3 regions of the Micromonospora sp. Llam0 genome follow, and region 3 is predicted to be linked to each of the others. Evidence: predicted binding sites of a transcription regulator. Region 3 holds the regulator's gene; each other region holds the start of a gene.
What was found. Region 3 encodes HrcA, which represses chaperone genes, less so after heat shock. Its sites were predicted from a motif close to GGTTNGCACNCTCNNNNNGAGNGTGCNAACC; they were not measured.
Positions count from the first base shown of each region.

Region 1: the regulator HrcA is predicted to act here: its motif matches at 7,234-7,264, upstream of groL (chaperonin GroEL).
Region 2: the regulator HrcA is predicted to act here: its motif matches at 8,230-8,260, upstream of groES (co-chaperone GroES).

Region 1 is NZ_RJJY01000002.1:900,221-910,364, forward strand. Features, by position in the region: gene EDC02_RS31440 (FAD-binding oxidoreductase) at 1-924, shown strand, start outside; gene EDC02_RS31445 (glycerol-3-phosphate dehydrogenase/oxidase) at 971-2,806, opposite strand; gene EDC02_RS31450 (S8 family serine peptidase) at 2,914-5,325, shown strand; gene groL (chaperonin GroEL) at 5,419-7,041, opposite strand; gene EDC02_RS31460 (cold-shock protein) at 7,534-7,737, opposite strand; gene EDC02_RS31465 (serine hydrolase) at 7,970-8,890, shown strand; gene EDC02_RS31470 (GNAT family N-acetyltransferase) at 9,002-9,541, shown strand; gene paaN (phenylacetic acid degradation protein PaaN) at 9,599-10,144, opposite strand, start outside.
Region 2 is NZ_RJJY01000002.1:1,180,949-1,191,092, reverse strand. Features, by position in the region: gene EDC02_RS32755 (hypothetical protein) at 1-361, shown strand, start outside; gene EDC02_RS32750 (ATP-binding protein) at 358-1,011, shown strand; gene EDC02_RS32745 (NUDIX domain-containing protein) at 983-1,432, shown strand; gene EDC02_RS32735 (ROK family transcriptional regulator) at 1,695-2,885, opposite strand; gene EDC02_RS32730 (sugar ABC transporter permease) at 2,905-4,161, opposite strand; gene EDC02_RS32725 (ATP-binding cassette domain-containing protein) at 4,158-4,964, opposite strand; gene EDC02_RS32720 (sugar ABC transporter substrate-binding protein) at 5,087-6,178, opposite strand; gene ybaK (Cys-tRNA(Pro) deacylase) at 6,457-6,936, opposite strand; gene EDC02_RS32710 (class I SAM-dependent methyltransferase) at 6,948-8,183, opposite strand; gene groES (co-chaperone GroES) at 8,394-8,708, shown strand; gene groL (chaperonin GroEL) at 8,825-10,144, shown strand, end outside.
Region 3 is NZ_RJJY01000001.1:4,125,007-4,135,150, reverse strand. Features, by position in the region: gene lepA (translation elongation factor 4) at 1-135, shown strand, start outside; gene EDC02_RS18080 (NUDIX hydrolase) at 132-653, shown strand; gene EDC02_RS18075 (GlsB/YeaQ/YmgE family stress response membrane protein) at 760-1,038, shown strand; gene EDC02_RS18070 (phytanoyl-CoA dioxygenase family protein) at 1,152-2,054, opposite strand; gene EDC02_RS18065 (hypothetical protein) at 2,313-3,203, opposite strand; gene EDC02_RS18060 (enoyl-CoA hydratase-related protein) at 3,344-4,153, opposite strand; gene hemW (radical SAM family heme chaperone HemW) at 4,171-5,394, shown strand; gene EDC02_RS18050 (DUF4870 domain-containing protein) at 5,450-6,019, opposite strand; gene hrcA (heat-inducible transcriptional repressor HrcA) at 6,384-7,406, shown strand; gene dnaJ (molecular chaperone DnaJ) at 7,478-8,611, shown strand; gene EDC02_RS18035 (16S rRNA (uracil(1498)-N(3))-methyltransferase) at 8,660-9,403, shown strand; gene EDC02_RS18030 (histidine triad nucleotide-binding protein) at 9,474-9,824, shown strand; gene EDC02_RS18025 (PhoH family protein) at 9,953-10,144, shown strand, end outside.

The sequences.
Region 1 (10,144 bases), on a different contig from region 3:
GTGACCGGCGAGTACGTCATCGGGCTCGAAGTGGTGCTGGCCAGCGGCGAGGTGCTGCGCACCGGCCGGCGCACCGCCAAGGGGGTGGCCGGATACGACCTGACCCGGCTGTTCGTCGGCTCCGAAGGCACCCTCGGCGTGATCACCGAGGTGACCGTCGCGTTGCGGCCGGCCGCCGACACCTCCCTCACCCTGGTCGCGGTCTTCGACTCCACCGCGGCGGCCGGCACCGCCGTCGCCGGTATCGCCTCCGGCGGGCTCAGCCCCAGCCTGCTGGAACTGCTGGACCGCACCCACCTGCAGGCGATCGAGGCGTACCGGCCGATGGGGTTGCGCACCGACGCCGCCGCGCTGCTGCTCGCCTCGGTCGACACCGGCACCGCCGCCGGCACCGACCTGGACCGGATCGCGCAGGTGTGCACCGCCGCCGGCGCCGCCGAGGTGTACGCCGCCAGCGACGCGGTCGAGGCCGCCGCCCTGCTGCAGGCCCGCCGGCTGGCCCACCCGGCGATGGAACGCCTCGCCGCGCGGACCTTCCCCGCCGGCAACGGCGGGCTGATCATCGACGACGTGGCGGTGCCCCGCTCGGCGCTGTCCCGGATGCTCGACGGCGTCGAGGCGATCGCCGCCGAACACGCCGTACCGATCGGCGTCGTCGGGCACGCCGGCGACGGCAACCTGCACCCGAACATCGTGGTCGACCGGGCCGACCCGGACAGCCTGACGCGCGGCCGGGCCGCCTTCGACGCGATCATGCGCCTCGGGCTGGACCTGGGCGGCACCTGCACCGGCGAGCACGGGGTCGGCCTGCTCAAACGCGACTGGCTGGCCGAGGAGATCGGCCCGGTCGGCATGCGGGTGCACCGCGCGGTCAAGCAGGCGCTGGACCCGACGAATCTGCTGAACCCCGGCAAACTGCTCTGACCTGCAGCCGGCCGGACGGACCAGCCGGGTCAGCAGGGGCGGATGTTCAGCCGGCGGAGACGTCGGAGTCGGTCGGCCAGTCCACGCCCCGGTCGGCGGCGAAGCCCCGGACGTCCGCCGCACCGAGCCGCGCCGCGTCGGCGGTCGCGTCGTCCGGCATCCGCTGCGACTGCAGCTCCGCCGCCACCCGGGCCCGGTAGTGCTCCACCTCACGGTCCCGCACCGCCTCGTCCCAGCCGAGCACCCGGCCCATCACCTCGGCGGCGTGCCCGGCCGACTCGTTGCCCCGGTGCGGCGTCTCGATCGAGATCCGGGTCCGCCGGGTCAGCACGTCGTCCAGGTGCAGCGCGCCCTCGGCGCGGGCCGCGTAGGCGATCTCAACGGCCAGGTACTCGGGTGCGCCGGGCACCGGGCTGGCCAGCAACGGATCGTCGCCGATCAACGCCAGCAGCTCCACCGCGAGGGTGCCGTACCGCTCCAGCAGGTGCTCCAGCACCCCGACCGGGACGCCATGCCGGCGGGCCACGTCGGCCCGGTCCCGCCACATCGCGGCGAACCCGTCGGCACCGAGCAGCGGCAGGTCGGCGGTCCGCGACGGCCGGCTCACCCCGAGCCGGGCCGCCGCCCGGTCCACCACGTCCGCGGCCATCACCCGGTACGTCGTGTACTTGCCGCCGGCCACCAGCAGCAGCCCCAGCATCGGCTCGACCACAGCGTGCTCGCGGGACAGCCGCGACGTCGAGTCCGCCTCACCGGACAGCAGCGGCCGCAGCCCGGCGTACACCCCTTCGATGTCGCGCGGCGTCAACGGCCGGTCCAGCACCGTGTTCACCTGGTCGAGCAGGTAGCCGATGTCACGCTCGGAGGCGGCCGGGTGGGCGCGGTCGAGCCGCCAGTCGGTGTCCGTGGTGCCGATGATCCAGTGCCCGCCCCAGGGCAGCACGAACAGCACCGAGGTGGCGGTACGCAGGATCAGCCCGGCCTCGCCGGTGATCGCCGACCGGGGCACCACCAGATGCACGCCCTTGGACGCGCGTACCCGCAGACCGGGCCGGACCCCGACGTCGCCGAGCATCCGCGACACGTCGTCGCTCCACACCCCGGTGGCCGCGATGACGGTACGGGCGCGTACCTCGAATTCGGCGTCCGGGTCGCCGGGCCGGGCCTCCATGTCCCGGACCCGCACCCCGGTCACCTCGCGGGCCTGGCGCAGCAGGCCGACGGCGCGGGCGCTGGTCACCACGGCCGCGCCGAGGCTGGCCGCGGTCCGCGCCAGGGTGACCACCAGGCGGGCGTCGTCGACCTGACCGTCGTAGTAGCGCACGGCACCGGCGACGACGTCCGACCGCAGGCTGGGGAAGACCCGCCGGGCGCCTTCGCGGGACAGGTGCCGGTGCAGCGGCATCCCCCGGCCGCCGCCGAACACCCCGGCGAACGCGTCGTACGCGGCGACGCCGGTGCCGTAGTAGGCCCGCCGCCAGACCCGGCCGGGCAGCGCCCGTGGCCCGTTGGTGCCGCCCTGCGGCAGCGGAACCAGGATCGGCACCGGCCGGACCAGGTGCGGGGCGATCCGGGTGGCCAGCAGCCCACGTTCGGTCAACGCCTCGTGCACCAGCCCGAATTCGAGCTGCTCCAGGTAGCGCAGCCCGCCGTGGATCAGTTTGCTGGACCGGCTGGACGTGCCGGCGGCAAAGTCGCGGGCCTCGACCAGTGCCACCTTGAGGCCGCGGGACGCGGCGTCGAGCGCGGCGCCCGCGCCGGTCGCCCCACCTCCGATCACCAGTACGTCGAACCGCTCGCCTCGGAGACGGCGCAGATCGGCGGCACGGCGGGTCACGGACAGCTGGCCGGCTGCGTACCGGGAGACGGCAGGGTCACGCACCTCTCCACCGTATCCGGCCGCCTATGGTGGCGGACATGACGCAGCCGCCCGGTCATCCCGGCTACCTGTATCCCGGTCAGCCCTACCCGCCGCAGCCGCCCTACCCGATGCAGCCGCCCGCCGGCAGCGTGCCGCCGTCGGCCAGCGTGTGGCCGACGGTCGCCGCCGTGGCGATCGCGATCTGGTCGGTCGGTGTGACGGTGTTCGCGCAGACCGGCGGCTGGCTGACCGACCAGGTCCTGCTGGCCAGTGGGCTGCCCACCCCGGCGGTGGTCTGGCCGCTGATCGCGTTCGGCAACGCGCTGCTGGTCGGCGTGCCCACCATGCTGCTGGCGCTGGTGCCCCGGTCACCGGCGGTGCGGGCGACCGGCCGGGCCTGGCTGGTCGCCGCGTTCGCACTCGCCGGTTTCGGGCTGCTGCGGGCCGTACCGACCGTCCACCACGAGCTGTACCTGGCCGCGCTCACCGTGCTCGCCGCCGCCGGCGCCGCCGGGCTGCGGGCGCTACGGCGCAGGGCCGAGCCGAACGAGGCCGAGCCGGGGCCGGTTCAGTCAGGCAAGGCGGACCGGACGGCCGCCGTCCTGCTCGCCGTCGCGGCCGGGCTGGTCCTGCTGCTGCCCTGGTGGTGGGTCGGTGCGCTGGGCGGCGCGGTGGAGACGGCACTCGCCGTCGCCGCGGCGGCCGCGATCGGCTGGTACGCCGCCGAACTGCTGCCCCGGCGGTTCTGGACGGCGATCGGTGCCGGCCCGCAGGGACGCTCGGCGGTGCGCACCATCCTGCTCGGCGGAACGGTGGCCGGAGTCGGGCTGCTGCTGCTCGCCGCCGGCGTCGGTCAACCCGGCGGGCAGCTGGCCGCGATCCTGGTGCTGCCGCCGATCGCCTACGCGGCCGCGGCGATCAGCTGGGCCGCCGACCGGTCCGGCGCGCCGGTCGGCGTACTGGCCGGGCTGTCCGTCGCCGGACCGCTGGCCCTGCTCGACCCGGAAGAGGTCTCGCTGCTCCTGGCCATCGGCCGTGACCTGCCGTTCTGGGCGGCGGTCGGTGCCGGCGTCGGGCTGGCGCTGGCGCTCGCGTTGGGCCTCGGCCTCGGCTTCGGTCTCGGTTGGCGGCCGTCGGGTCGACCACCGCGACTGGCGGGTCGGCCACTGCGGTGGGTGGCGGCGGCCACCGTCGCGGTGCTGGCGGTGGCCGGTGCCGCCGTGCACCTCGCCGTCGGGCAGCCGGGACTGCACGGCGAACGGCTGTTCGTGGTGCTGCGGGAACAGGCCGACCTGGCCGACGTGCCGCGCGACACCGGGCCGCAGGCCCGCGACGAACGGGTCCGTACGGTCTTCCAACGGCTGGTCGACACCGCCGAGGCCAGCCAGGCCGACCTGCGCGACGACCTGGACCGGTGGGGGCTGTCCTACACGCCGTACTACCTGGTCAACGCGATCGAGGTGGATGCCGGGCCGGCGCTGCGGCCCTGGCTGACCCGGCGGGACGACGTCGACCGGGTGCTGATCAGCCAGCAGCTGCGGCCGTTGCCGGCCACGGTCGAGCCCGAACGGGGCGATCAGCCCGCTCCGGGTACCCCGCCGTGGAACATCACCATGCTCGGCGCCGAACGGGTCTGGACGGAGCTCGGCGTCGACGGCGCCGGCATCGTCGTCGGCGCCTCGGACTCCGGAGTGGACGGCGACCATCCGGCGCTCGCGGACGGGTTCCGGGGCGGCGACGACTCCTGGTTCGACCCGTGGAACGGCACCGGTACGCCGACCGACAACAACGGGCATGGCACCCACACGCTCGGCTCGGCCGTCGGTGACACCCCGATCGGGGTCGCGCCGGGCGCGTCCTGGGTCGGCTGTGTCAACCTGGACCGTAACCTGGGCAACCCGGCACGCTACCTGGACTGCCTGCAGTTCATGCTGGCCCCGTTCCCGACCGGGGGCGACCCGTTCGCCGACGGGCGACCGGAACGCGCGCCGCACGTGCTCACCAACTCCTGGGGCTGCCCGGAGCTGGAAGGCTGCGACCTGGGTTCGTTGCGGCCGGCCACCGAGGCGCTGGCCGCCGCCGGGCTGATGATGGTGGCCGCCGCCGGCAACACCGGCCCGTTCTGCAGCTCGGTCGACGACCCGCCGGCCCCGTACACCGATGTGCTGACCGTCGGCGCGGTGGACGCCGACCGGGAGGTCACCGACTTCTCCAGCCGGGGCCCGGCGCCGGACGGCACCGTCAAGCCGGACCTGGTGGCACCGGGCGCCGATGTGCTGTCGGCGATGCCGGGCGGCGGGTACGCGGCGCTGGACGGTACGTCGATGGCGACCCCGCAGGTGGCCGGGGTGGTGGCGCTGCTGTGGTCGGCGCAACCGGAGCTGATCGGTGATCTGGACGGCACGGCGCGGATACTGCGGCAGACCGCAGCCGAGGCCGGCACCGGGGGCGGTGACACCTGCGGTGACCCGGCGAACCTCACCGGCGCCGGCCTGGTCGACGCGTACGCGGCGGTGCGGGCCGCCCGGTCCGGCGGCTGATCGGCACGCGGGTGGCAAACGCCGCAGGGCGGTTACCGGGAAGCTGCCCGGTAACCGCCCTGCGGTCTTGTCGCTACTGCGGCGTGGCTGGACTCAGAAGTCCATCTCGCCGCCGCCCGGCGCACCCGCCGGAGCCGGGTTCTTCTCCGGCTTGTCCGCCACCACGGCCTCGGTGGTCAGGAACAGCGCCGCGATCGACGAGGCGTTCTGCAGCGCCGACCGGGTCACCTTGGCCGGGTCGATGATGCCCGCCTGCAGCAGGTCCACGTAGTCGCCGTTGGCGGCGTTGAGGCCGTGGCCGGCCTCCAGGTTGCGGACCTTCTCCACCACGACGCCGCCTTCGAGGCCGGCGTTGACGGCGATCTGCCGCAGCGGGGCGTCCAGCGCGATCTTCACGATCTGCGCGCCGGTCGCCTCGTCGCCGACCAGGTCGAGCTTGTCGAAGGCGGTCTTGCCGGCCTGCACCAGGGCGACGCCACCACCGGGGACGATGCCCTCCTCGACGGCCGCCTTGGCGTTGCGCACCGCGTCCTCGATGCGGTGCTTGCGCTCCTTGAGCTCCACCTCGGTGGCCGCGCCGACCTTGATCACCGCGACGCCGCCGGCCAGCTTGGCCAGCCGCTCCTGCAGCTTCTCGCGGTCGTAGTCGGAGTCGCTCTTCTCGATCTCGGCCCGGATCTGGTTGACCCGGCCCTGGATCTGCTCGGCGTCGCCGGCACCGTCGACGACCGTGGTCTCGTCCTTGGTCACCTGGACCTTGCGGGCCCGGCCCAGCATGTCGATGGTCACCGCGTCGAGCTTCAGGCCGAGCTCCTCGCTGACGACCTGGCCGCCGGTGAGGATCGAGATGTCGGTCAGCATCGCCTTGCGGCGGTCACCGAAGCCGGGAGCCTTGACGGCAACCGACTTGAAGGTGCCGCGCACCTTGTTGACGATCAGGGTGGCCAGCGCCTCGCCCTCGACGTCCTCGGCGATGATCAGCAGCGGCTTGCCCGACTGCATGATCTTCTCCAGGATCGGGAGCAGGTCCTTGACCGAGGAGATCTTGCTGTTGACGATCAGGATGTAGGGGTCGTCGAGGACGGCCTCCATCCGCTCCGGGTCGGTCCAGAAGTAGGGCGAGATGTAGCCCTTGTCGAAGCGCATACCCTCGGTGAGCTCCAGCTCCAGGCCGAAGGTGTTGCTCTCCTCGACGGTGATGACGCCTTCCTTGCCGACCTTGTCCATCGCCTCGGCGATGATCTCGCCGACGCTGGAGTCACCGGCGGAGATCGACGCGGTGGACGCGATCTGCTCCTTGGTCTCCACGTCCTTGGCGAGCTTGCTCAGCTCCTCCGCGACGCTGGACACGGCGGCCTCGATGCCCCGCTTCAGGGCCATCGGGTTCGCGCCGGCCGCCACGTTGCGCAGGCCCTCGCGGACCAGGGCCTGGGCCAGGACGGTCGCCGTCGTCGTGCCGTCACCGGCCACGTCGTCGGTCTTCTTGGCGACCTCCTTGACCAGCTCGGCGCCGATCTTCTCGTACGGGTCCTCGAGCTCGATCTCCTTGGCGATGCTCACACCATCGTTGGTGATGGTGGGGGCGCCCCACTTCTTTTCGAGCACGACGTTGCGGCCCTTCGGGCCCAGCGTCACCTTGACGGCGTCGGCGAGGGTGTTCATGCCCCGCTCGAGACCGCGGCGCGCCTCTTCGTCGAACGCGATCATCTTGGCCATACGGCGTTGTCCTCCTGGACGCTCGCAGCACCGGAGCCGGTCAGCTCCGCCATGCCGCCTGCTCTACGCACCTTCGGACGTCACTACCTGGCGACAGTGACGTCCGCCGGCCGGGCCGGATAGCCCGCGACGACCGGCCATCTCCGTCACCCCGCGGAAGCGGAACGACGGCGGTGGCCCCACCGCCCCGACCTTTGGCACTCCCGGTTGGCGAGTGCCAATCCTTGTTTAGCACTCTCCCCTGTCGAGTGCAAGCGAACAGCAACTTGCCGGCCCGACGTCACCCGTCGGGCCGCACGGCCGCAGACTGCGGTCACGGTCAAGATCAGGTGGGCAGGATCGCCGGGCGGCGAGACGATGAAAGGCGCCGGCTCCACGAGGAGAACCGACGCCTTGCGGGTACGCAGACCTGTGTCGAGCTATCAGATACGTCGCCGTCCGGTCGGGCGGCCGCACCGGCCACCGGACGCGCAGTTGGCCAGCAGTGTGTGACTAGGCGATGACCCGGACCCTCTCCGCCTGAGGACCCTTCTGCCCCTGAGCGATCTCGAACTCGACGCGCTGCCCGTCGTCGAGCGCCTTGTAGCCGTCCATCTCGATCGCGGAGAAGTGGACGAAGACGTCCTGACCCCCGTCGACCGCGATGAAACCGTAGCCCTTCTCGCTGTTGAACCACTTCACGGTGCCCTGCGCCACGGTACTTCCTCACTTCTGTCGTGCCGGGCCTCTGCCGGCCCTCTGGTCGGCGTGTTCGCCGGCCGGAGCCACCGATCGGACTCCCGTGCGGGTGCCCGACTACAGCAGCCGGAATCGCACGCTACACGAGGCCGGACGGCACCGCACTACCCCAAAAGGGGACATTAACCCCCGGTCAAGTCTCTCTGGCACCACATTTCGTTGACCACGTGTGTCCCGTACACCGCAGAACGTGAAGCCCGGACGGCATCGCGCACCTGGCAGCCGGGCCGTCCGACGGTCGGACCGCACCGCGCCCCGGCACGACCGCGCCCGCCAACGCCGCCCGGCGGCCGCCGCCGTCGGACTGCTCATCGTGCTGTCGGCGTTCACCGGCGGCCTGCCCGGCGACGCCGGCAAACCACCGCCGCGCGAGCCGGGCTGGACCGTCGCCGACCACGACCACCACCAGCGCAGCGTGTTGCTGCGTGCCGGCACCGTGCCGGCACCGACCGACGGATTCTTCTCCTGGGCGGCGCTGAACCGGCGTACCGGGCTGATCACCGGGTCGCCGAACTTCGCCGCGCAGAGCGACACCATGTCGTTGATCAAGGTGTGGCTGGCCGCCGACGACCTGCGCCGCGCCGACGAGCAGGGCCACATGCTCCGGACACCCCAGCTGGCCCAGCTGTCGTCGATCATCCGGGACAGCGACAATCCCGGCGCGGACGCCACCTACGACCGGGTCGGTGGCCGGGAGTCCATCGAGCGGATGGTACGGCTCTGCGGACTGACCGACTCGGCCCCAGAGCGCGACCTGTGGAGCAACACGGTCGTCTCCGCCCGCGATCTGACCAGGCTGGGGCGCTGCCTCGCCGACGGACGGGCGGCCGGGCCGCAGTGGACGCCGTGGCTGCTGTCCGAGATGCGCGCCGTCCGCGGTGAGGGCGACTTCGGCCCGCGGGACGCGCTCACCCCCGAGTACGCGGCCACCATCGCCATCAAGAACGGCTGGCTGCTGCGCGACGAGGACGGGCTCTGGCACGTCAGCTGCCTCGCGATCGGGGAGACCTGGGTGATCGGCGCGCTGGCCCGCTACCCCGGACGGCACGGGCTCGACCACGGTGTCGACTACTGCCGGCAGCTCGGCACCGCCCTGCTGCTGGTGGCGTGACCTGGTAGAAACTGGCGGCGGGCCGATAGCGCTGGTGGCGTGACCGGCGCGGGCCGGGCCGAAGGCGGGATTCCGGTTGTCGGCCGGGCCGCGCCGGGTGAGCATGCCGGCATGGGAACTGGGACCGACACCGACCACGTCGTACCGTCGGTAGCCGCAGTCCGGCGGATCCGGGCCGACGACGCCGCCCGGATGCGGGCGCTGCGACTGGAGATGCTCGCCGATTCGCCGTTGGCGTTCATCGAACGGCTCGCCGACGCGGCGGCCCGCCCGCTGCACGAGTACGCCGAGCGGGCGGCCCGGTCCGCCGTCGGTGACCTGATCGCCCAGTTCGTGGCCGAGACCGGGCCGACAACGTTCGTGGCGCACGCGGGAGCACACGTCTGGCGCGACGACCCGTCGGTGTCCGTTCTGTTCGCCGTCTACATCAGCCCGGCCTGGCGCGGCCGGAACCTGCTCGCCGAACTGGTCGACGCGGTGGCCGCCTGGTCACGCGCGGCCGGGCGGCCGGAGCTGATACTGGAGGTGGTGGTCGGCAACGACCGGGCGGTACGGGCGTACCAGCGGCTCGGCTTCACCGACACTGGCGTGCGCCTGCCGCACCCGACCCGGCCGGACCTGACCGAGTTGCAGATGCGCCGGCCGGCGTGACCGGCGAGCCGACCCCGGCCCGGCTCATCAGCCGGGCCGGTCGGCAACCACAGTGGGTCAGACGTGCCGGCGGGACTGGACGATCCGGAACCGGCCGGCGACGTACGCGCCGTCGGTCAACGCCGAGTTCGCGGCGGCGTTGGCACCGCTGGCGTGGAAGTCGGAGAAGGCCGCCGACTGGTTGACGAACACGCCGCCGGTGAGATTCGCCGACAGGTGCACACCGACGTCCAGCGCGGCGGCCTCCACGTCGGCGAGCACCCGCTGGTCGGTCGAGTAGACGCCGGCGGTGAGCGCGCCGCGGGCGGCGACCGTACGCCGGAAGATCTCGACGCTGCGCTCGGTGGACGCGGTGGCGACGACGAAGGTGACCGGCCCGAACCACTCCCGGCCGTAGACGTCGTCGGCGTCCGCGTCGAGCTTGACGACCAGCGGGGTACGCACCACCGCGTCCGGGTACGCCGGGTGGCTGATCTCCCGCGACTCCAGCACCGGTTCGCCGAGCTTGGCGGCTGCGGCGAGCCGGTCGAGGACCGCGTCGTCGACGATCGCGCCGATGAGCTCGACCGCCCGGGCCGGGTCGCCGGTCAGTTTGCCGATCGC
Region 2 (10,144 bases), on a different contig from region 3:
GCTCGACACCCGATTCGACACCAGCCAGGTGCTCACCGGCACCTCCCGCCGCCTTGTCGACGTGTGCGGCGAACTCGACCTCGACGTGACCCAACCGGAACTGGCACGAAAGTCGATGACAGCCCTACACCGCGACTGGTTGGAACATGGCGACACCGAAGCACGGGAACGCATCACCGTGCTCAACCTGCGACACAGCCTCTCTACCGCCTACGTCGCGCTCCGCGCGGCCGGATACGTCACCTGGGGATCGCCGTTGAACGTCAACGCCAACCTCGCCGAGCAATGGGCCGGCCGCGTCGCCTGGCTGGACCACCCCACCTTCCAGGCACTACTCCCGCCAGGGCGGCAAACGCGATGACCGCACGAACCTGCGTGCTTGTAGGAATCGAGGGCACACACGCATCCGGCAAGAGCACCCTGGTCCACGCGCTGACCGCCCACTACCGGCACCAAGGCGTGCTCGTCGACTGCCTCGCAGAGCCCGCCCGCACAAGCCCCTTCATCGAGGAAACCGTCATTCACGGCAAGGGCAACTTCGACCTGACCTGCGAAGTGGACCTGTTCGCCGCGCACCTGTCCACGACGCTGCGCGCCGCCCGCCATCAACGACTCCTCATCTGCGACAAAACGGTGATCAACGTTCTCGCCTACGCCCGCATGATCCTCGCCCCCGCACCCGGCAGCCCTGACGCCGCCGTACTCGACGCGATGGCTACGTTCTGCCGCACATGGGCACCTACCACCTACGACGCGGTCTTCTACCTATCTGACCGCTTCGACCATCCCAACGACCCGATGCGAGCCAAGGTCGCCCACCTCCAAGCCGAAACCGCCGAGGCGCTCCGCGCAACCTGCGCCGACGTGAACCTACCGCTGACCGACGTGCCCACCGGGATCGACACCGCCGCCCGCGTGGCATGGATCGCCCGGCGGGGGTCGACCCACTACTTCCTGGCACGACCGGCTAACCTCGGCCAGCGTGACCATCCTCCCTGCGCACCCGGTTGATGTGCTGCTCCTACTCACCCGCGCCGACCATCTCTTACTCGCGCTCCGCGAAGGAACCGGCTACGCGGACGGCCAGTGGAATCTTCCATCCGGGAAGCTGGAGCACGGCGAACACGCAATCACCGCCATCGTCCGCGAGGCCGGTGAGGAGATCGGCGTGCGCCTCAGCCCTTCGGAGCCGCAACTGGTCACCACGGTGCACCACCGCAACGCCAGCGGCCTCGCCCGCGTCGGCCTCGCCTTCGCCGTGGCCTTCGACCAAAGCCGGCACGGCGAGCCGGTCAACGCCGAGCCGCACAAGTGCGCCAAGATCGCATGGTTTCCCGCTGACATGCTGCCGACCAACACCTACCCGTACACCGCCGCCTGCGTACGCGCATTCCGAGACCGGGCACCCTTCGTACTCAGCGGCTGGTCATAGTTCGCATGCCTCCCTGCCGGCGGGGAGTGTCAAACCACGGGGGTGACCCGTGCTGATGCCAGAACACCCGCCGGAGATCGTCATGGCTGACGTTGACCGGTGGCGGACGGTGGAGCGGCGTCGGCGGAGCGGTTGGTGTGGGAGTCGGCGCCTCCGGACCCTGACGCTCCACGCGATGGGCTCCGAGTTCGGCTCGCACGACGAGCTGGTCGCCGCCGACGGTCCGTACGCCGATCTGTGGCGCACCTGGCAGGGTCTCGGGTCAGCCGGCGACCGCGTCGAGCGGGTCGGCGAGCAGCTGCTCGAAGGCGAGTTCGGCGGCGCCGATCAGTGGGGCGTCGTCGCCGAGTTTCGGGGTACGCAGCCGGACGTGTTCCCGGCAGGCCGGTAACCCGTTGGAGTTGAGCCGACTGCGCACGTGCGCGGCCGCCGCCAGGTAGACGTCCCGCAGCGTACCGCCGAAGATCACCGTCTCCGGGTTGAAGATGTTGACCAGGTTGGCCACGCCGAAGCCGAGCCAGTTGCCGACCTGGCGGACCGCGGCCTGGGCCTGGCTGTCGCCCCGGTCGGCCGCGTCCACCACGGCGAGCACCGCTTCGCGGCCGACGACGGCCCCGCTGCGGCCGGCCGCCTGGATCAGCGCGTGTTCGCCGATCTCGGTCTCCCAGCAGCCCCGGGATCCGCACAGGCAGGGCCGGCCGCCGGGGTGCACCACCATGTGGCCGACCTCGCCGCCGTACCCGCCGTGTCCGGTGACCCGCCGGCCACCGGCGATGATCCCGGCGCCGATGCCGACGTCGCCGTACAGGTAGATGACGTGGTCGCAGCCGACCGCCGCGCCCCGGGTGTGTTCGGCCAGCGCACACACGTCGGAGACGTTGCCGACCAGGACGCCCCGGTCGTCGCCGAGCGCCTCGGCCAGGGCGGCGCCCAGCGGCTCGTCGACCCAGCCCATGGTCGGCCCGAGCCGGACCATGCCGTCGTCGCGGCGGACCATGCCGCAGACCGCGACGCCGCTGCCGACGCAGACCGAGCCGGCCGGCACCGCCTGGTGCAGCTCCTTGACGAAGCCGGTGAGCGGGCCGACCGCCTCGGCGGCCAGCGTCCCGCGCGGCCGTTCGGCGGTGCGCATGTCGAGGATCCGGCCACCGAGCCCGACCCGGGCGGCCCGTAGCCGGTCGACCTCGATGCTGAGCGCGTACGCGTACACCCGCTCGGACGCGGGCCGGACGACCAGCGACGGTCGTCCGGCCCGGCCGGTTTCCCGGGCGCCGCCCTCGCTGACCAGGCCGGCGGCGGCCAGGTCGGCGGTGAGCGCGCCGATGGTGCTGCGGTTGAGCCCCAGCGTGGTGGTCAGTTCGGCCCGTGAGGTGGCGCCGTGCACGTGCACGTGCCGCAGCAACGCGCCGAGGTTGTGCCGGCGGATCTCCTCCTGGCTGGGTCCTGCCCGCATCGGTTCTTCGTCTCCGCAGTCATCGTGACCCGGCGGCGGCGCGACGACGGGACAGCGCGTCGACGCTGGCGGCCAGCAGCAGCACCAGTCCGGTGAAGACGAACTTCACCCCGGAGCTGACGTTCATCAGCCCCATGCCGTTCTCGATGACCGCGACCACGGCGCCGCCGAGGACCGCGTCGAGGACCCGGCCCTTGCCGCCGAACAGGCTGGTGCCGCCGATCACCGCCGCGCCGACGGCGAACAGCAGCACGTTGCTGCCGCCGGTGTTGGCGTCCACCGAGTTGGCCCGGCTGGCGGCCACGATGCCGCCGACGGCGGCCATCGAGGAGCAGATCATGAAGGCGGAGATCCGGATCCGGTCGACGTTGATGCCGGCCCGGCGGGCGGCTTCCCGGTTGCCGCCGACGGCGTAGATGTGCCGGCCGTACGCGGTGCGCCGCAGCACGAAGGTCCAGAAGACCAGCAGTACCACGATGACCGGCACCACGATCGGCACCCCGCGTAGCGAGGTGATCAGCGGGTTGATGCTGCGCTCCTGGTTGAGGATGTAGACGGCGGCGCCGGCGATCGCGATCAGCACGCCGATGCGGGTCAGCACCACCACCATCGGGTCGGTGACCAGGCCCTTGGCGGACCGGGTGCGGTAGCGCAGCAGTTGGATCAGCGCGAACCCGGCCACCCCGACGCCGAAGATCGCCCAGCCGACGACCGGCGGGACGTTGCGGTTGACGATCGCGATGAGCACGTCGTCGCGCAGCGAGACGTTCTTGCCGCCTTCGATCAGCAGCAGCACGGTGCCCTGGAAGGCGAGGAACGCGGCCAGGGTGACCACGAACGACGGGATGCCGACCTTGGCGACCAGGAATCCGAGGGTGGTGCCGATCAGGGTGCCGGTGGCGACCGCCGCCAGCACCGCCACGTACCAGGGCAGTCCCATCTCGGTGGAGACGACCGCCAGGATCGCGGCGCAGACACCGCTGGCGAAGCCGGCGGAGAGGTCGATCTCACCGAGCAGCAGGACGAAGATCAGCCCCATCGCGATCAGGGTGACCGCTCCGCCCTGGATGAACAGGTTGGCGAAGTTGCCGGCGGTGAAGAAGTTGGGCCGCACGATCGAGAAGACCGTGCAGAGCACGACGAGACCGAGGATGGCGGGCAGTGCGCCGAGGTCGCCGCCGCGCACCCGGGAGGAGTAGTTGCGCAGGTGTTCGCCGACGCCGGGCGAGTCGGCCGGGGCGGCGGGCCGCTGGACTGTCGAGGTGGCGGTGCTCATCGGTCGGCTCCCGGTCCGGTGGTGACGGTGTACTCGGTGCCGTTGTCGGCCGGCAGGCCGAGGTCACCGCTGCGGCCGGCGGTGATCAGCTCCACGATCTGCGCGTGGGTGATCTCCGTGCTGCGGACCTGGGCGACCATCTGGCCGAGGTACAGCGCGGCGATCCGGTCCGACACCGCGAAGACATCGTTCATGTTGTGCGAGATCAGCACGACGGCGAGGCCGTTGTCGGCGAGCCGGCGGACCAGTTCGAGCACCTGGGCGGTCTGGGCGACGCCGAGCGCCGCGGTGGGTTCGTCGAGGATGACGACCTTGCTGTTCCACAGCACCGCCTTGGCGATGGCGACGGTCTGGCGCTGGCCGCCGGAGAGGCTGGCGACGAGTTGCCGCAGCGACTTGACGGTCCGGACGGAGAGCCCGGCGAGGGTGTCCGCGGCCATCTGCTCCATGGTGGTCTCGTCCAGCACGATCCCGGAGCGCTTCTCCCGCCCGAGGAACATGTTCTGCACGATGTCGAGGTTGTCGCAGAGCGCGAGGTCCTGGTAGACGACCTCGATGCCGTGCGAGGCGGCGTCGCGCGGATTGTGGATGTGCACCCGGCGGCCGTTGACGAGGACCTCGCCGCGGTCGATCGGGTGGATGCCGCTGATGCATTTGACCAGGGTGGACTTGCCGGCACCGTTGTCACCGACGAGCGCGGTCACCTCGCCGGGGTAGACGGCGAAGTCGACGTTGCGCAGCACCTGGACGGGGCCGAAGTTCTTGTCGATCCCGCGCAGTTGCAGCAGGGGGGTCGCGGACACGGGTGGTCTCCTTCGTGAGGGTGTCCGGCCGGTGCCGGTTCCGCCGCCGCGGGTGTCACCCGGCGATGGTGCTGCCGGGTGACACCCGCGGCGGGGCTACCGGTCGGTCGCCGGTACGCCGGTCAGCTGATGCCGGCCTCGGCGCAGAGCTCGGCGAACTCGTCGGTGCAGAGCTCCTCGGCGGTGACGTAGCCGTCGTTGACCACGTCGGCGACGTTCTCCTTGTAGATGGCCTGCGGGGTGAGCAGCACCGACGGCACCTCCCGGTTGGTCTCCGGGTCGGTGACGGTCTGCGCGACCTCCTTGCGCTCACCGTTGGCCAGCGCGACCGCCAGGTCGGCGGCGGCCTGCGCCTCGGCCTTGATCGCCTTGTAGACGGTCATGCACTGGTCGCCGGCGAGGATGTTCTGCAGACCCTGCGGGGTGGCGTCCTGCCCGGTGACCGGCACCTGGCCGTTGAGCTGGTTGCGCTTGAGCACCGAGATCGCCGCGTTGCCGAGGGTGTCGTTGGCGGCCAGCACACCGTCGATCTCGCCGCCGGTCTGGGTCAGCATCTGCTCGAACAGCGTGGCGGCCTGGGCGCCGTCCCAGTCCGGCACCCAGCGGTCCGGGCCCTTGACGTATTCGCCGGACTCGTACAGCGGGTCGAGCACGCCGTCGTAGCCGTTCTTGAACAGGGTGGCGTTGTTGTCGGTCTCGGAGCCGTTGAGGGTGGCGATGGTCGGCTCTTCCACGCCGGCGTCGGTCAGGCACTTGACCAGACCTTCGCCCTGCAGTTGGCCGACGGCCTCGTTGTCGAAGCTCACGTAGTACTCGGCGGAGCCGCCCAGGGTCAGCCGGTCGTAGTCGATGGTGGCGACGCCCTGCTGCTTGGCCTTGTCCAGCACGGCCTTGCCGGTGCCGGAGTCCAGGTTGACGATCATCAGGACGGTGGCCCCGTCGGTGATCATCTGGTCGGCGAGGGTCTGGAACTGGGCCTTGTCGCCCTGGGCGTTCTGGATGGTGGCCTGCACGCCGGCGGCGTCGAACGCCTCCTGCAGGAAGCGCCGGTCGGCGGTCTCCCAGCGGTCGGAGGAGGCGCTGTCCGGCAGGATCACGCCGATCTTCGGGGTGGGCGTGTCACCGCTGTCGGTGCCGGTGTCGCTGCTACAGGCGGTCAGGCCGCCGGCGAGCAGGACGCCAGCGGCGGCGGTGCTGAGGATCCCTCTGCGCATCGCTCGGGTCCTTTCGAAGGGTGATGTTTCGCGTACAAGGGGTTGGTGCTGGTGCGTGTCGTGCGGTATCAGGTGTGGCTCGCGCGGCGCTGATGGGCTCCGGAGACCCGGCCGGCGACGGCAACGGCCTGGGGCTGGGCTGGGCCGTCACAGTTTTGTTGTGTCCGGCAACGTATTAGGAGTGTGGCGCCGAGCACAAGACCGCTGACGTCACCAGTTTTGTTGCCCGCGATAACAATTCAGCAACGTGGCGGACATCTGCCCGTCGACTGACCGGATCAGTGGGTAGCGATCGGGGCGAACCGGGCGTCGGCCACCGCTGCCAGATCGCCCGGAGTGATACTCAGCTGCAACCCGCGACGGCCGGCCGAGACGTACACCTCGGCGAACCGCTGCGCCGAGGCGTCCAGCACCGTCGGCAGGCGTTTACGCTGCCCGATCGGGCTGATCCCACCCCGGACGTACCCGGTGGTCCGCTCGGCGAGCACCCGGTCGGCGAGCACCGCGCGCTTACCACCGAGCGCCACCGCGAAGGCCTTCAGGCCCAGCTCCCCGGTGACCGGCACGACACCGACGGCGAGTGCCCCGTCGACCTGCGCCACCAGCGTCTTGAAGACCTGCTCGGCGGCGACGCCGAGGGCGGCCGCGACCGCCGCGCCGTAGTCCGGGGTGTCCGGCGAGACCCGGTACGGGTGCAGTTGGAAGGTGATCCGCCGCTTGGTCAGCAGCGTCGTCGCCGGGGTCGCGGTACCTGCCATGCCGCGCGACGTTACCGGCCTGGTGCCTCCACCGGGTGGGCGAGCAGCGCCGTCGGGGCGCCGGCCACCCGGGTCAGCACCAGGCTCGCCGCCACGCCGGCTCCGGCGGCGGTACGCAGCCGCAGGTCACGCCGCAACTGGGCGGGGTCGAGCGGGGAACCGCGTTTGAGGATCTCCAGCCGCGTGACACCGCGTTCGCGCAGCAACGCCCGCAGCCGCTTCAGCGAGAACGGCAGCACGTCGGTGATCTCCAGACATCGGCCGTACGGCGTGTCGGTCGGCGTGTCGGCGTAGACGTAGGCGATCGACCCGTCGGCGAGGGTGCCGCCGACGGTCGCGGCGAACGCGGCGACCAGGTGCGAGCGGACCACCGCCCCGTCCGGGTCGTACAGGTAACGCCGGACCGGGCCGACGTCGACCGGCTCGTCGCCGTCGCCGACCAGGTCCGTGGCCGGCCGTCCGGCACGCAGCAGGGTGGCCCGGCGCGGGGCGTCGGCCAGCGGGCCGCACCAGAACGCCGCCTCGACCACCTCCCGGTCGACGCTGACCCACTCGGCCTCGGCTCCCGGCGGGATCAGCGCGTGGTCGATGCCCGGCGCCACCTTGAGCACGGTCCGCGGCACCCGGGCGACCAGCGACCGGACGAAGTCCCAGGACGGGGAGTAGCTGTCCGGGTCGAAGGTGCGCCGACCGCTGCCGGTACGGCGGGCCGGGTCGCAGAAGACCGCGTCGTAGCCGGAGACGTCGACTCCGGTGGCGTCGGCGCAGACCACGTCGACCAGGTCGGCCAGCCCGGTCGCCGCTGCGTTGGCGGCGGCGATCGCGGCGGTGCCCGGGTCGGCCTCCACCGCGTACACCCGGATGCCGGCCCGGGCGGCGGCGAGGGTGTCCGCGCCGAGACCGCAACCCAGGTCGGCGAGGTGGCGCACCCCGGCGGCGCGCAACCGGGCGGCGCGCCGGTCGGCGACCACCGACCGGGTGGCCTGCTCCAGGCCGGCGCGGGTGAAGAACATCCGGTCGGCGGCCGGGCCGAACTTGCCGGTCGCGCGGGCGCGCAGCGCGGCCTGGGTGAGCGCTGCGGTCGCGAGCGGTGCCGGCACCCCGGCGGTACGCAGCGCGGTCGCCGCCGCGAGGGGATCCGCCCCGCCCGACGCGGCCAGCACCTCGCCTGCGGTGACCAGCGCGGCCGCGCCTTCCGGGGCACGCAGGGCGGCCAGTTCGTCCGGGTGCACCGCGACATTGTCCATGCTCGGCCATCGGGCTAGCACTCCGCACAGGCGACTGCTAATCTGCGGTTAGCACTCTCGGGTCGAGGGTGCCAGCCCACCGGCTCCCGCCGGTGAGCGAAACGCCAGGCGGTCCGGCACCCGCGACGACGGATCCGCCCGGTGGACATGAGGCAGATTGACGCCGGTTACCCACGTGGCCGGCACCAAAACCAGATACCCCAGGAGGGTATGCCCGTGACTACCGCGACCAAGGTTGCGATCAAGCCGCTCGAGGACCGGATCCTGGTCCAGGCGAACGAGGCTGAGACCACCACGGCGTCGGGCATCGTGATCCCCGACACCGCCAAGGAGAAGCCGCAGGAGGGCACCGTCCTCGCTGTCGGCCCCGGCCGCGTCGACGACAAGGGCAACCGGATCCCGGTTGACGTCAACGTCGGCGACACGGTCATCTACTCGAAGTACGGCGGCACCGAGGTCAAGTACGCCGGCGAGGAGTACCTGGTGCTCTCCGCCCGCGACGTCCTCGCGGTCATCGAGAAGTGACCTACTGCCAGTGCTGAACGCCCCGAAGCCCCAGCCGGGGCTTCGGGGCGTCGCCCGTCGGCCGGAGCCCGGCAGCCGCCGGCCGGCCGACGGCTAGTGCCTGTGAAGGGAATGTCATGGCGAAGATCCTGAGTTTCTCGGACGACGCCCGGCACCTCTTGGAGCACGGCGTCAACACGCTCGCGGACACGGTCAAGGTCACCCTCGGCCCGCGCGGGCGCAACGTCGTGCTGGACAAGAAGTTCGGCGCTCCGACGATCACCAACGATGGCGTGACCATCGCCAAGGAGATCGAGCTCACCAACCCGTACGAGAACCTCGGTGCGCAGCTGGTCAAGGAGGTGGCGACGAAGACCAACGACGTCGCCGGCGACGGGACCACCACCGCCACCGTGCTCGCCCAGGCGATGGTCCGTGAAGGTCTGCGCAACGTCGCCGCCGGGACCAACCCGGCCGGCCTCAAGCGCGGCATCGACGCGGCCGCGCAGAAGGTCTCCGAATCGCTGCTGGCCAAGGCGGCGGACGTGGCCGACAAGGGCTCGATCGCGCAGGTCGCGACGATCTCGGCCCAGGACGCCACGATCGGCGAGCTGATCGCCGAGGCGATGGAGCGGGTCGGCCGCGACGGCGTGATCACCGTCGAGGAAGGCTCCACCCTGGCCACCGAGCTGGAGGTCACCGAGGGCCTGCAGTTCGACAAGGGCTTCATCTCCCCGCACTTCGTCACCGACGCCGAAGCGCAGGAGGCGGTCCTCGAGGACGCGTACATCCTGATCACCACCCAGAAGATCTCCTCGATCGAGGAGCTGCTGCCGCTGCTGGAGAAGATCGTCCAGGACAGCAAGCCGCTGCTGATCGTCGCCGAGGACGTCGACGGGCAGGCGCTGTCCACCCTGGTGGTCAACGCCGTACGTAAGACCGTGAAGATCTGTGCGGTCAAGGCCCCCGGCTTCGGCGACCGGCGCAAGGCGATGCTGCAGGACATGGCGATCCTGACCGGCGCCGAGCTGATCGCCCCGGAGTTGGGCTACAAGCTCGACGCGGTCGGGCTGGAGTCGCTGGGCCGGGCCCGGCGGATCGTGGTCGACAAGGACACCACCACGGTGGTCGACGGCGCCGGCAACGACTCCGAGGTCGCCGACCGGGTCACCCAGATCCGCAAGGAGATCGACGCGTCCGACTCGGACTGGGACCGGGAGAAGCTCGCCGAGCGGCTGGCCAAGCTCTCCGGCGGCATCGCGGTGATCAAGGCCGGGGCCGCCACCGAGGTCGAGATGAAGGAGCGCAAGCACCGCATCGAGGACGCCATCGCCGCGACCAAGGCCGCGGTCGAGGAGGGCACCATCCCCGGCGGCGGCGCGGCGCTGAGCCAGATCGCCGCCGTGCTCGACGACGACCTCGGCTTCGACGGCGACGAGAAGGTCGGCGTCTCGGTG
Region 3 (10,144 bases):
CTGGAGAAGCAGAAGGAAGGCAAGAAGCGGATGAAGATGGTCGGCCGGGTGGAGGTGCCGCAGGAGGCGTTCATCGCGGCTCTGTCCACCTCGGACGGCGGTAGCTCGGACGGGAAGGCCGGCGGCAAGCGGTGATCCCCCGTGGCTACGGCCCGAGCGCGGCGTACTGTCCGCGATGCGGAGCCGGGCTGTCCGGTCCGCCGCCGGTGCGCTGCGGCGGCTGCGACTACCAGCTGTTCCAGAATTCCCGGCCGACCGTCAACGTGGTGGTGACCGACCCGGCCCGGACCCGGTTCCTGGCCATCCGCCGGGCCAAGCCGCCCCGGGCCGGTCACTGGGAGACCCCTGGCGGGTTCTGTGACGGGGCGGAACATCCCCGGTCGGCGGCGCTGCGCGAGTGCCGGGAGGAGTTGGGCGTCGAGGTCGAGCTCGGTGCGCTGGTCGGCCTCTATCTGGGTGAGTACGAGTTCCAGGACGAGACGTTGAGCGTGCTGGAGTGCTTCTTCCTGGCCACCCTGGTCAGCGACCGGGTCCGACTCGACTCGGCCGAGGCCACCGAGTGCGGTTGGTTCGCCCTTGCCGAGCCGCCGCCGCTGGCCTTCGCGACCATGGACGTGGCGGTGCGGGACGTGGCGGCATCCTCCGGACGCTGACGCGGTTGTCTCCTCCGGCGGCGATGAACCGGTTTGGTCGTCGCGATGGCCGGGAACTTAGCGGTCACCAAGGACAACGCGACATCTCCGGCAAGGAGGATGAACAATGACCGTTACCGGCATCATCACCGCTCTCATCGTCGGCCTCATCATCGGCGCGCTCGGCCGGCTGGTCGTGCCGGGCAAGCAGAACATCCCGATCTGGTTGACCATGCTGATCGGCGTCGGCGCCGCGCTGCTGGGCACCGTCATCGCCCGTGCCGCCGGTTTCGCCAGCACCGCCGGCTTCGACTGGCGGGAGTTCTTCGTGCAGGTGATCCTGGCCGCGGTCGGTGTGGCCCTGGTCGTCGGGGTCGGTGGTCGCCGCAGCATGAGCCGGTACTGAGCGGCCCAGCCGACGGACTGAGGAATCCCCAGCCGACGGCACCGGGTCCGTCGTCGGCGCCCATCCCGGCACCTGCGGGGGCGGACGCCGACGACGGACCCGGTTGTCGCGGGTCAGCGCAGCCAGGGGATGCTGCGGTCGAGCAGCCCGCGCTCCTTGAGTTCCTTACGGAGCGGGATCTCGTCGTCGATGTAGCCGTCCCAGTTGATGCCCCAGTAGTTCGCGGTATGGGTGCCTTCGCCGAGCAGTTGTCGCTGCACCGGCGTCCGGTTCGCCCACCACTGGCGGTCCTTGTCGACATGCAACTCGTCCAACGGGCGGATCCAGCGGTACGTGTACCCGATGAACAGCATCTTGCGGGTGATCGTGGACAGGTTGGTCGACCGGGAGTGCCACTGCCGGCGGTCGAAGATGAACGCGTCGCCCGGGTTCGCGGTGATCTCGACCGTGCCTTCGGGATCCGGGTTGTGCACGGTGAGGTCGGCCGGGCGGGGCAGCGAGTTGCGCAGGTGGCTGCCGGGGATCACCTTGGTGGCGCCGCGGCCGGTCTCCGACAGGTCGGACAGGACGTAGGCCACCTTCAGCGAGAACATCGGCCGGGGCAGGTTCGGGTCCATCGTCTCCGGGTCGGAGTTCTGCCGGTAGCCGTCCTGGTGCCACCCCCAGTACGGCTTCTCCGGCTCCAGCGCCGGTGGGGTGACGTCGAGGTGGTTGTGGTGGGTGTAGATGTTCCAACCGGCCAGCCCCCACATGTACGGGAACGCGATCGGATGGGTGAGCAGGTCGCCGAAGAGTTCGTCGCGGTCCAGGAAGCCCAGCAGATGCAGGGTGCCGTCGGCGGTGGTCTTGCCGGCGGCCTTCTCCTCGGCGTACACCCGGTCGACCGCGGCCTCGAGCGCCGCCCGGTGGTCCTCGGTCAGCACGTTGCGCAGCAGGAGGAAGCCCTGCTCGTGGAACTCCTTGCGGTCGATGTCGCTGATCGCTTCGTAACCGGTCCGCCCGCCGTAATCGAACACAGCTGTCCCGTCCTGTCGGTGGTGCGCCCCTTTCGGGCCTGGCGGATGCCGATCCTAGCCCGCCTCTCGGCCGGCCCGCCCGGGCCGATTGTCAGCAAATTGCGGGCCGTGTGGTCGGCCACAGCCGATCGCACGTGAGGTGTCGGGGTGCGCACTTTCGGTACAGGTCTGCCGTGCGAAATGTCCGTATTGCATAATTTGCCGTATGTTGCGCTAACTGTCGGTTAAGATATGCAACCTGGAGGCCGATTGTCGACGTCAGGTGAAGACCTCCGCCATCACCCGCCCGGTCTCGATCTCACTGCCGGAAATCGACGACCAACTGCCGCCTTCCGCGGTCCATTCCTGATCGCCGAACGTGACCCTTTTGACGCCATGATCAGTGGCATGGGAAACGAGCCAGTGCGCATATCGCCACCCGGCCTGCGCGTTCTCCGCCGGAACGCTCAGTGACGGCGTGGTGGGTACCGGCAGCAGTGACTCCAGGCCGCCCCAGTCCAGCCGCAGACCGTCGGTGAGCGCCGCCGTCGCCTCGGCACCCCGCATCACCGGATCCTGGGTCACCGTGCAGGCGACCGCGCCGGTGGCCTCGCCGAGCAGCGCAGCGGTGAGCACCTGCGACTCGTCGGTCCACTTCTCGTACGCCTCGGGGAAGGCCGACCGCTGGACGGCCTGCGCGGCGTCGGTGACCCGCATGTCCTGCCAACCCCGGATTCGTTCCAGGCCGGCGTAGAACGCGTTCGTCGCGTACCTGGTGTCGCGGATCTGCTCGACCGTGCCCCACCCCTGGCTGGGGCGCTGCTGGAACAACCCGACCGAGTCCCGGTCCCCGCCGGTCAGGTTGCGCAGCTTGGACTCCTGAAACCCGGTCGCCAGCGCTACCACCACGGCACGGGGCGCCAGCCCGCGCTGCACCCCGATCGCCGCGATCGTGGCGGCGTTCGCCATCTGCTCCGGATCGAGCGACACCCGACGCAGTTGGCTGTCGCCCGCCCCCGGCATGGACTCGGGCAGCTCGACGGTGCAGCCCCGCCAGCCCTCGGGCAACGCGAAATCGCCGATCCACCGGCCCAGGCCGACTCCGCCCAACAGGGCGATCGCCGCCAGCACGGCGACCAGCACCAGCACCGTCCTAGCCCGCACCGTCACCCCCACGCGTGTTGCTGGGACCTTTGGTACACCAGGGACGGTTGTGTCGTCCAGCGGGAGAGGGTCCCGCGCTTGCCGTACCCGGCCCTTACGCCGTACGCCTCGACCCCGTACGCCGCAGATACCCCGTTTCGGGGCGACTATCCGTGGTCACCGCCGGGCAGCCAGCTCGGGTCGCGTTTGTCGCGGAACGCCCGTACGCCCTCGCGGCCCTCGTCGGAGAGGAAGTATTCGGTGGAGAGCTCGCGCAGCTCGGCCGTCTCGGCCCGGATGTCCGCCGCCGGGGTGCGCCGGAGCAGCTGCTTGGTGCCGGCCAGGGCGCCCGGAGCACCCCGGACCAGTGCGGCACAGCTCGCCGTCACCGCGGCGTCCAGCTCCCCGGCCGGTACGGCGGCGCTGACCAGACCGATCTGCTCCGCCCGGGCACCATCGAACAGTTCACCGGTGAGGTACAGCTGCGCCGCTGCCCGCGGCTGCAGCCGGCGCAGCACGGTGGCGGAGATCACCGCCGGGACCACTCCGAGCCGTACCTCGGTGAAGGCGAAGGTGGCCGCCGCGTCGCAGATCGCGATGTCGGCCGCGGCGATCAGCCCCAGCCCGCCGGCCCGGGCCGGGCCACCGACCCGGGCCACCACCGGCTTGGGGCACTCCCAGAGCGCCGCGAGTACGTCGCCGAGCATCCCGACCGGCACCTGTCGGGTCGCGTACGCCTCGGCGGTCTCCTTCAGGTCGGCACCGGAGCAGAAGACCGGCCCGGTGTGGCTCAGCACCACCACCCGGACCTGCGGGGCGGCGACCGCCTCGGCCAGGCCGGCGAGCAGTTCGGTCATCAGCGGGGTGGACAGCGCGTTGCGGTTGCCCGGGCTGTCCAGGGTCAGGGTGGTGATCCCGGCGGCGGTGGCCGTACGGATCAGTGGCTGCGCGGACCTGGTGGGTCGGGGCTCATCCATGCCGGCACACTAGTCCCATGCCAGGAGCACCACCCGCCGGTACGCCGGTGCCCGCCGACGGGGCGTTGCCGCCGTCCGCGCTCGCCCGCAGCGGCCAGCGCGGTTTCGGGGTCTACCTGCACGTGCCGTTCTGCGCCAGCCGCTGCGGCTACTGCGACTTCAACACGTACACACCTGCCGAACTCGGCGGCAGCGCGCCGGTCGGCGAGTACCTGGACGCCGTGCTGGGCGAGCTGGAACTGGCCGCGAAGGTCCTGGCCGACCGCCCGCCACGGCAGGTGGACACGGTCTTCGTCGGCGGCGGCACGCCGAGCCTGCTGCCGGCCGACGCGCTGGCCCGGCTGCTCGACGCGATCGACGCCACCTGGGGGCTGGCCGCCGACGCGGAGGTCACCACCGAGGCCAATCCGGAGTCGGTGACCCCGGCGTCGCTGCGGGCGCTGCGGGCCGCCGGCTACACCAGGGTGTCGCTCGGCATGCAGTCGACCGCAGCGACGGTGCTCGCCGTGCTGGACCGCCGGCACGCGCCGGGCCGCGCGGTCACCGCCGCCCGGGAGGCCCGGGAGGCCGGGTTCGAGCACGTCAATCTCGATCTGATCTACGGTACGCCGGGGGAGAGCGCGGCGGATTTCGACGAGTCGCTGGCGGCGGTGGTGGCGGCCGGTGTCGACCACGTCAGCGCGTACGCGCTGATCGTCGAGGACGGCACCCGGTTGGCGGCCAGGATGCGGCGCGGCGAACTGCCGTACCCCGACGACGACGTCGCCGCCGACCGCTACCTCGCCGCCGAATCGGCGCTGAGCGGCGCCGGATTCGACTGGTACGAGGTGTCGAACTGGGCCCGGTCGGACGTCGGCCGGTGCCGGCACAACCTGCTGTACTGGACCGGCGGCGACTGGTGGGGTCTCGGGCCGGGGGCACACAGCCACGTCGGCGGGGTCCGCTGGTGGAACGTGCGGCATCCCCGGTCGTACGCCGAGCGGCTGGCCGCCGGACGCTCGCCCGGCCACGGCCGGGAACTGCTCACCGGCACCGAGCAGCAGGTCGAAGAGGTGATGCTGCGGCTGCGGCTGGCCAGTGGGCTGCCGCTGGCGCGACTGGATCCGGCCGGCCGGGTCGCGGCCGAGCGGGCCGGCGACGACGGGCTGCTCGACCCCGGCGCGCTCGCCGCCGGGCAGGCGGTGCTGACCCTGCGCGGCCGGCTGCTGGCCGACGCGGTCGTCCGGGACCTGCTGCCGTGAACCGCCGCCACCGGTGACGCCCCCGGAGCCGGTACGGATCCGGGGGCGAGCGGTGTCACTTGATGAAGTTGGCGGACATCGGGTACTTGTACAGCGTCCCCTCGTTGGCCTTCACGCCCGCGATGATCCCGAAGATGATCTGGATGGCGAACACCACCAGGCTGGGGATGAACAGCAGGCACCAGCTGACGAAGAGCAGCACGAAGGCGATGGCCGACCAGAGAATCTGGAAGTTGAGCGCGGCCAGCGCGTGCGCCCGTACGGCCGGTGACTGCTGACCCTTGACCAGGTAGGCGATCAGCGGGCCGACGAAGCCGAGCGGTCCGAAGCTGATGAACGCGCCCAGGGCGCCACCGAAGTGGGCGACCAGCGCCCAGGTCTTGTCGTCGTTGGTGGCGTAGCCGGACGGGGGTTGACCTCCGTACGCCGGACCGCCGGGCGGGAAACCGCCGGGCGGGGGGTATCCGCCGGGGGGCGGGCTCGCGCCGCCGGGCGGCGGGGGGTATCCGGGAGAGGAGGCCTCGCCCGGCATCGAGTAGGACGCTGGAGGTGGCGGCGGGGAGTTGGGGTCCTGCGGCATGCCGCCGGGACCGTTCTCCCCTGGTGGGCGAGGTGGTTCAGTCATGCCCGACACGGTAGGGGGACGGATCAAGCCGCGCCAGTTAGCCCCGCCGACGATTTTCCCGTCCGGGCAGGCCGTCTCCGCTGGTCGGTCGGCTTGCGCGGGGTTGGCTGGCCGGCCTTGCGGGGCCCGCCGGACGGCGGATCCGACCCGAAGGAGTGCACTTGGTGACATATCGCCCGGTACGCCCCCGCCCGGCGAATTGATCATCGCCGGCCCGGCCCGGCCCGATCGACGTATGCTGGCACTCACAACCGGCGAGTGCCAGCAGGGGCGTCCGTCGTCGGTCCGGCCACCCACCGGCCGCCGCGACGGCCGGGGCCGTAGCCTCGGACCGGTCCGACAGGTGCCAGCGGAGGAGGTGCGGATGGGTCTCGACGACCGCAAACTCGACGTGCTCCGGGCGATCGTCGAGGACTACGTCGCCACCCAGGAGCCGGTCGGCAGCAAGGCGCTGGTCGAGCGGCACCAGCTCGGGGTGTCACCGGCGACCGTGCGTAACGACATGGCGGTGCTGGAGGAAGAGGGCTACATCCGGCAGCCGCACACCAGCGCCGGGCGGGTCCCGACCGACCGTGGCTACCGGTTGTTCGTCGACCGGCTGTCCCGGGTGAAACCCCTCAGCCCGGCGGAGCGCAGGGCGATCGAACGCTTCCTCGCCGGCGCCGTCGACCTCGACGACGTCGTGCACCGCACCGTCCGGTTGCTCGCCCAGCTCACCCGCCAGGTCGCGGTGGTGCAGTACCCGAGCCTGTCCCGGTCGTCGGTACGGCACCTGGAGCTGGTGCCGATCTCGACCACCCGGCTGATGCTGGTCCTGATCGTCGACACCGGCCGGGTCGAACAGCGGCTGGTGGAGCTGCCGGCCCCGATCAGCGCCGACGACGTGACCGATCTGCGTCGGCTGGCCAACGAGAAGCTCGACGGCTGTCGGCTCTCCGACACCCCGCCGTTGGTCCAGGCGTTGGTCGACGAGGCGCCATCGGACCTGCGACCGGCGATGACCACGCTCTCGACGGTCCTGCTGGAGACGTTGGTCGAGCGGCACGAGGAACGCATCGCGCTGGCCGGGACGGCTAACCTGACCAGAGGGGGACTACTCGACTTCCAGGGCTCCCTGCGCCCGATACTGGAGGCACTGGAGGAGGAGGTCGTCCTGCTCAAGCTGATCGGCGAGGTGGAGCCGAGCACCCTGCGGGTCCGCATCGGCGACGAGAACGAGATCGACAACCTGCGGGCCGCATCCGTGGTCAGCACCGGTTACGGTCCGGGCACCGTCATCGTCGGTGGCCTCGGCGTGCTGGGGCCCACCCGGATGGACTACCCCGGCACCATCGCCACGGTTCGCGCCGTGGCACGCTACGTCGGCGATCTGCTGGCGCAGAACTGACCGGCGGGCAGGATCAAAAACGACCCGGCGAACTGCACATGCGAGACTGACACATGAGGACACCAGACGCAGTGGCCAAGGACTACTACGGGATTCTCGGCGTGAGCCGGGACGCCTCCGCTGACGACATCAAGCGGGCCTACCGCAAGTTGGCCCGGCAGTACCATCCGGACGTCAATCCGGATCCGGTGGCGGCTGACAAGTTCAAGGACATCAATGCCGCGTACGAGGTGCTCTCCGACGACCAGAAGCGGCAGATCGTCGATCTCGGTGGCGACCCGTTGGCACCCGGCGGCGCGCCCGGCGGCGGCCCCGGCGGGGCCGGGCCCTTCGTCGGCTTCCAGGACATCATGGACGCCTTCTTCGGGGCGGCGGCCGGCTCCCGTGGGCCCCGGTCGCGGACCCGCCCCGGCGCCGACGCGATCCTGCGCCTGGAGCTCGATCTGACCGACACCGCGTTCGGCGTGGAAGCACCGATCACCGTCGACACCGCGGTGATCTGCACCACATGCTCCGGCGCGGGCACCGCGGCCGGCACCCACCTGGCGACCTGCGAGGCGTGCGGCGGGCGCGGCGAGGTCCAGTCCGTGCAACGGACCTTCCTCGGCCAGGTGGTCTCGTCCCGGCCCTGCGTGGCCTGCCAGGGCTACGGCACCGTCATCCCGCATCCCTGCGCCACCTGTTCCGGTGACGGCCGGGTCCGGACCCGACGTTCGCTGACCGTCAAGATCCCCGCCGGGGTGGAGGACGGGATGCGGATCCGGTTGGCCCAGCAGGGCGAGGTCGGGCCGGGCGGGGGCACCGCCGGTGACCTGTACGTCGAGATCCACGAGCGGCCGCACGACGTCTACTCCCGCAAGGGTGACGACCTGCACTGCCGGGTCACCGTGCCGATGACCGCCGCGGCGCTCGGCACCCGGCTGACCATCCGGACACTGGACAGCGACGAGCCGGTGGACGTCAAGCCGGGCACCCAGCCCGGTGCCACCCTGCGGCTGCGCGGGCGCGGCGTGCCGCATCTGCGCGGCACCGGCCGTGGCGACCTCTACGTGCACCTCGACGTGCGTACCCCCACCAAGCTCGACGCCGAGCAGGAGCGGGCGCTGCGCGAGTTCGCCAAGGCCCGGGGCGAGGAGGTCGCCGAGCTGACCAAGCAGGGCGGGTTCTTCTCCCGGATGCGCGACGCGTTCAACGGCCACGGCTGACCCGCCGCCCGGCCCGACCAGCGAGCAGCAGCGGAGAACCGATCCGAGGTGAGCGCCCCACTGTTTCTCGTCGAGTGCCTGCCGACCGGGCCGACCCACACCCTCGACGGGCCGGAGGGCCACCACGCCGCCACGGTGGTCCGGCTGCGCCCGGGCGAGCGGTTGCGGCTCGCCGACGGGCGCGGCGGCGTCGCCGACGCGGTGGTCGAGGCCGTCGGCCGGCACCAGCTCGATCTGCGGGTCCTCGACACCGGGTACGTCAGCGCCACCGATCCCCGGCTGGTGGTGGCGCAGGGCATCGCCAAGGGCGACCGGGGCGAGCTGGCGGTGCAGGCGATGACCGAGGTCGGGGTCGACGAGATCGTCCCGTGGGCGGCTGCCCGCTCGGTGACCCGCTGGCGCGACGACCGTGGTGCCCGGGCCCGGCAACGATGGGTCGGCACCGCGCGGGAAGCCAGCAAACAGGCCCGCCGACCGTGGCTGCCGGTGATCGGCGGCTCCGACGAGCAGCCGGCCGAGCCCACCGACGCGATCGCCGCCCGGTGCGCGGCGTCGGCCGCCAGCTTCGTCCTGCACGAGTCGGCGCAGCAGCGGCTGGCCGTCGCCGACCTGCCGACCACCGGGTCGGTGCTGCTGGTGGTGGGGCCGGAAGGCGGGATCGACGACGCCGAGCTGGCCACCTTCGTCGACGCCGGAGCCCGACCGGTGCGGCTCGGTCCGGCGGTGCTGCGGACGTCGACCGCCGGTGTCGCGGCACTCGCGCTGCTCTCCGGTCGGCTGGGGCGCTGGTAGCGCGGTGGTTGAGGCGCTGGTAGCGCGGCGGTGGACCGGCCGGACCGCGGTCACCGCTACCATCCGTCGGGTGAGCGACAACTGTGTCTTCTGCCGGATCGCCGCCGGGGAACTGCCGACCACCCTGCTGCACGACGGGGCCAACACGGTCGCGTTCCGGGACCTCCACCCGCAGGCACCCACCCACGTGCTGGTGATACCGAAGCAGCACCATCCCGACGTCGCCGCGCTGGCCGCGGCCGACCCCGCCGTCGCGGGCGAGCTGTTGACCACGGCGGCCGCGGTGGCGCAGGCCGAAGGGCTGGCCGCTGACGGGTTCCGGTTGATCTTCAACACCGGCCGGTACGCCGGTCAGGAGGTGTTCCACGTGCATGCCCATGTGCTCGGCGGGGCGCCGCTCGGTCCGATGCTGTCCCGTTGACAACCGGCGGAAATGGAGCCGCTGTGCCGGGCGTTGAGCGGATACGATGGCAGCAAGTCCGCCCGCCACGGCCGACCGGGTCGGGGCGCTGAAATGGAAGCAGGTGCGAAAGGCCGTCAGGCCGACCCATGACCGGCACTCCACCTCCCGGGCAGGCCCGGGTGCAGACCAGGATCACCGTCCCGGACCCGCAGATCATGGTCAACCTGCTCGGCGCAGGCGACGAGATCCTGCGGCTGGTTGAGCAGTCCCTCGCCAGCGACGTCCACGTACGCGGCAACGAGATCACCATCACCGGTGTGCCGTCGGACAACGCGGTG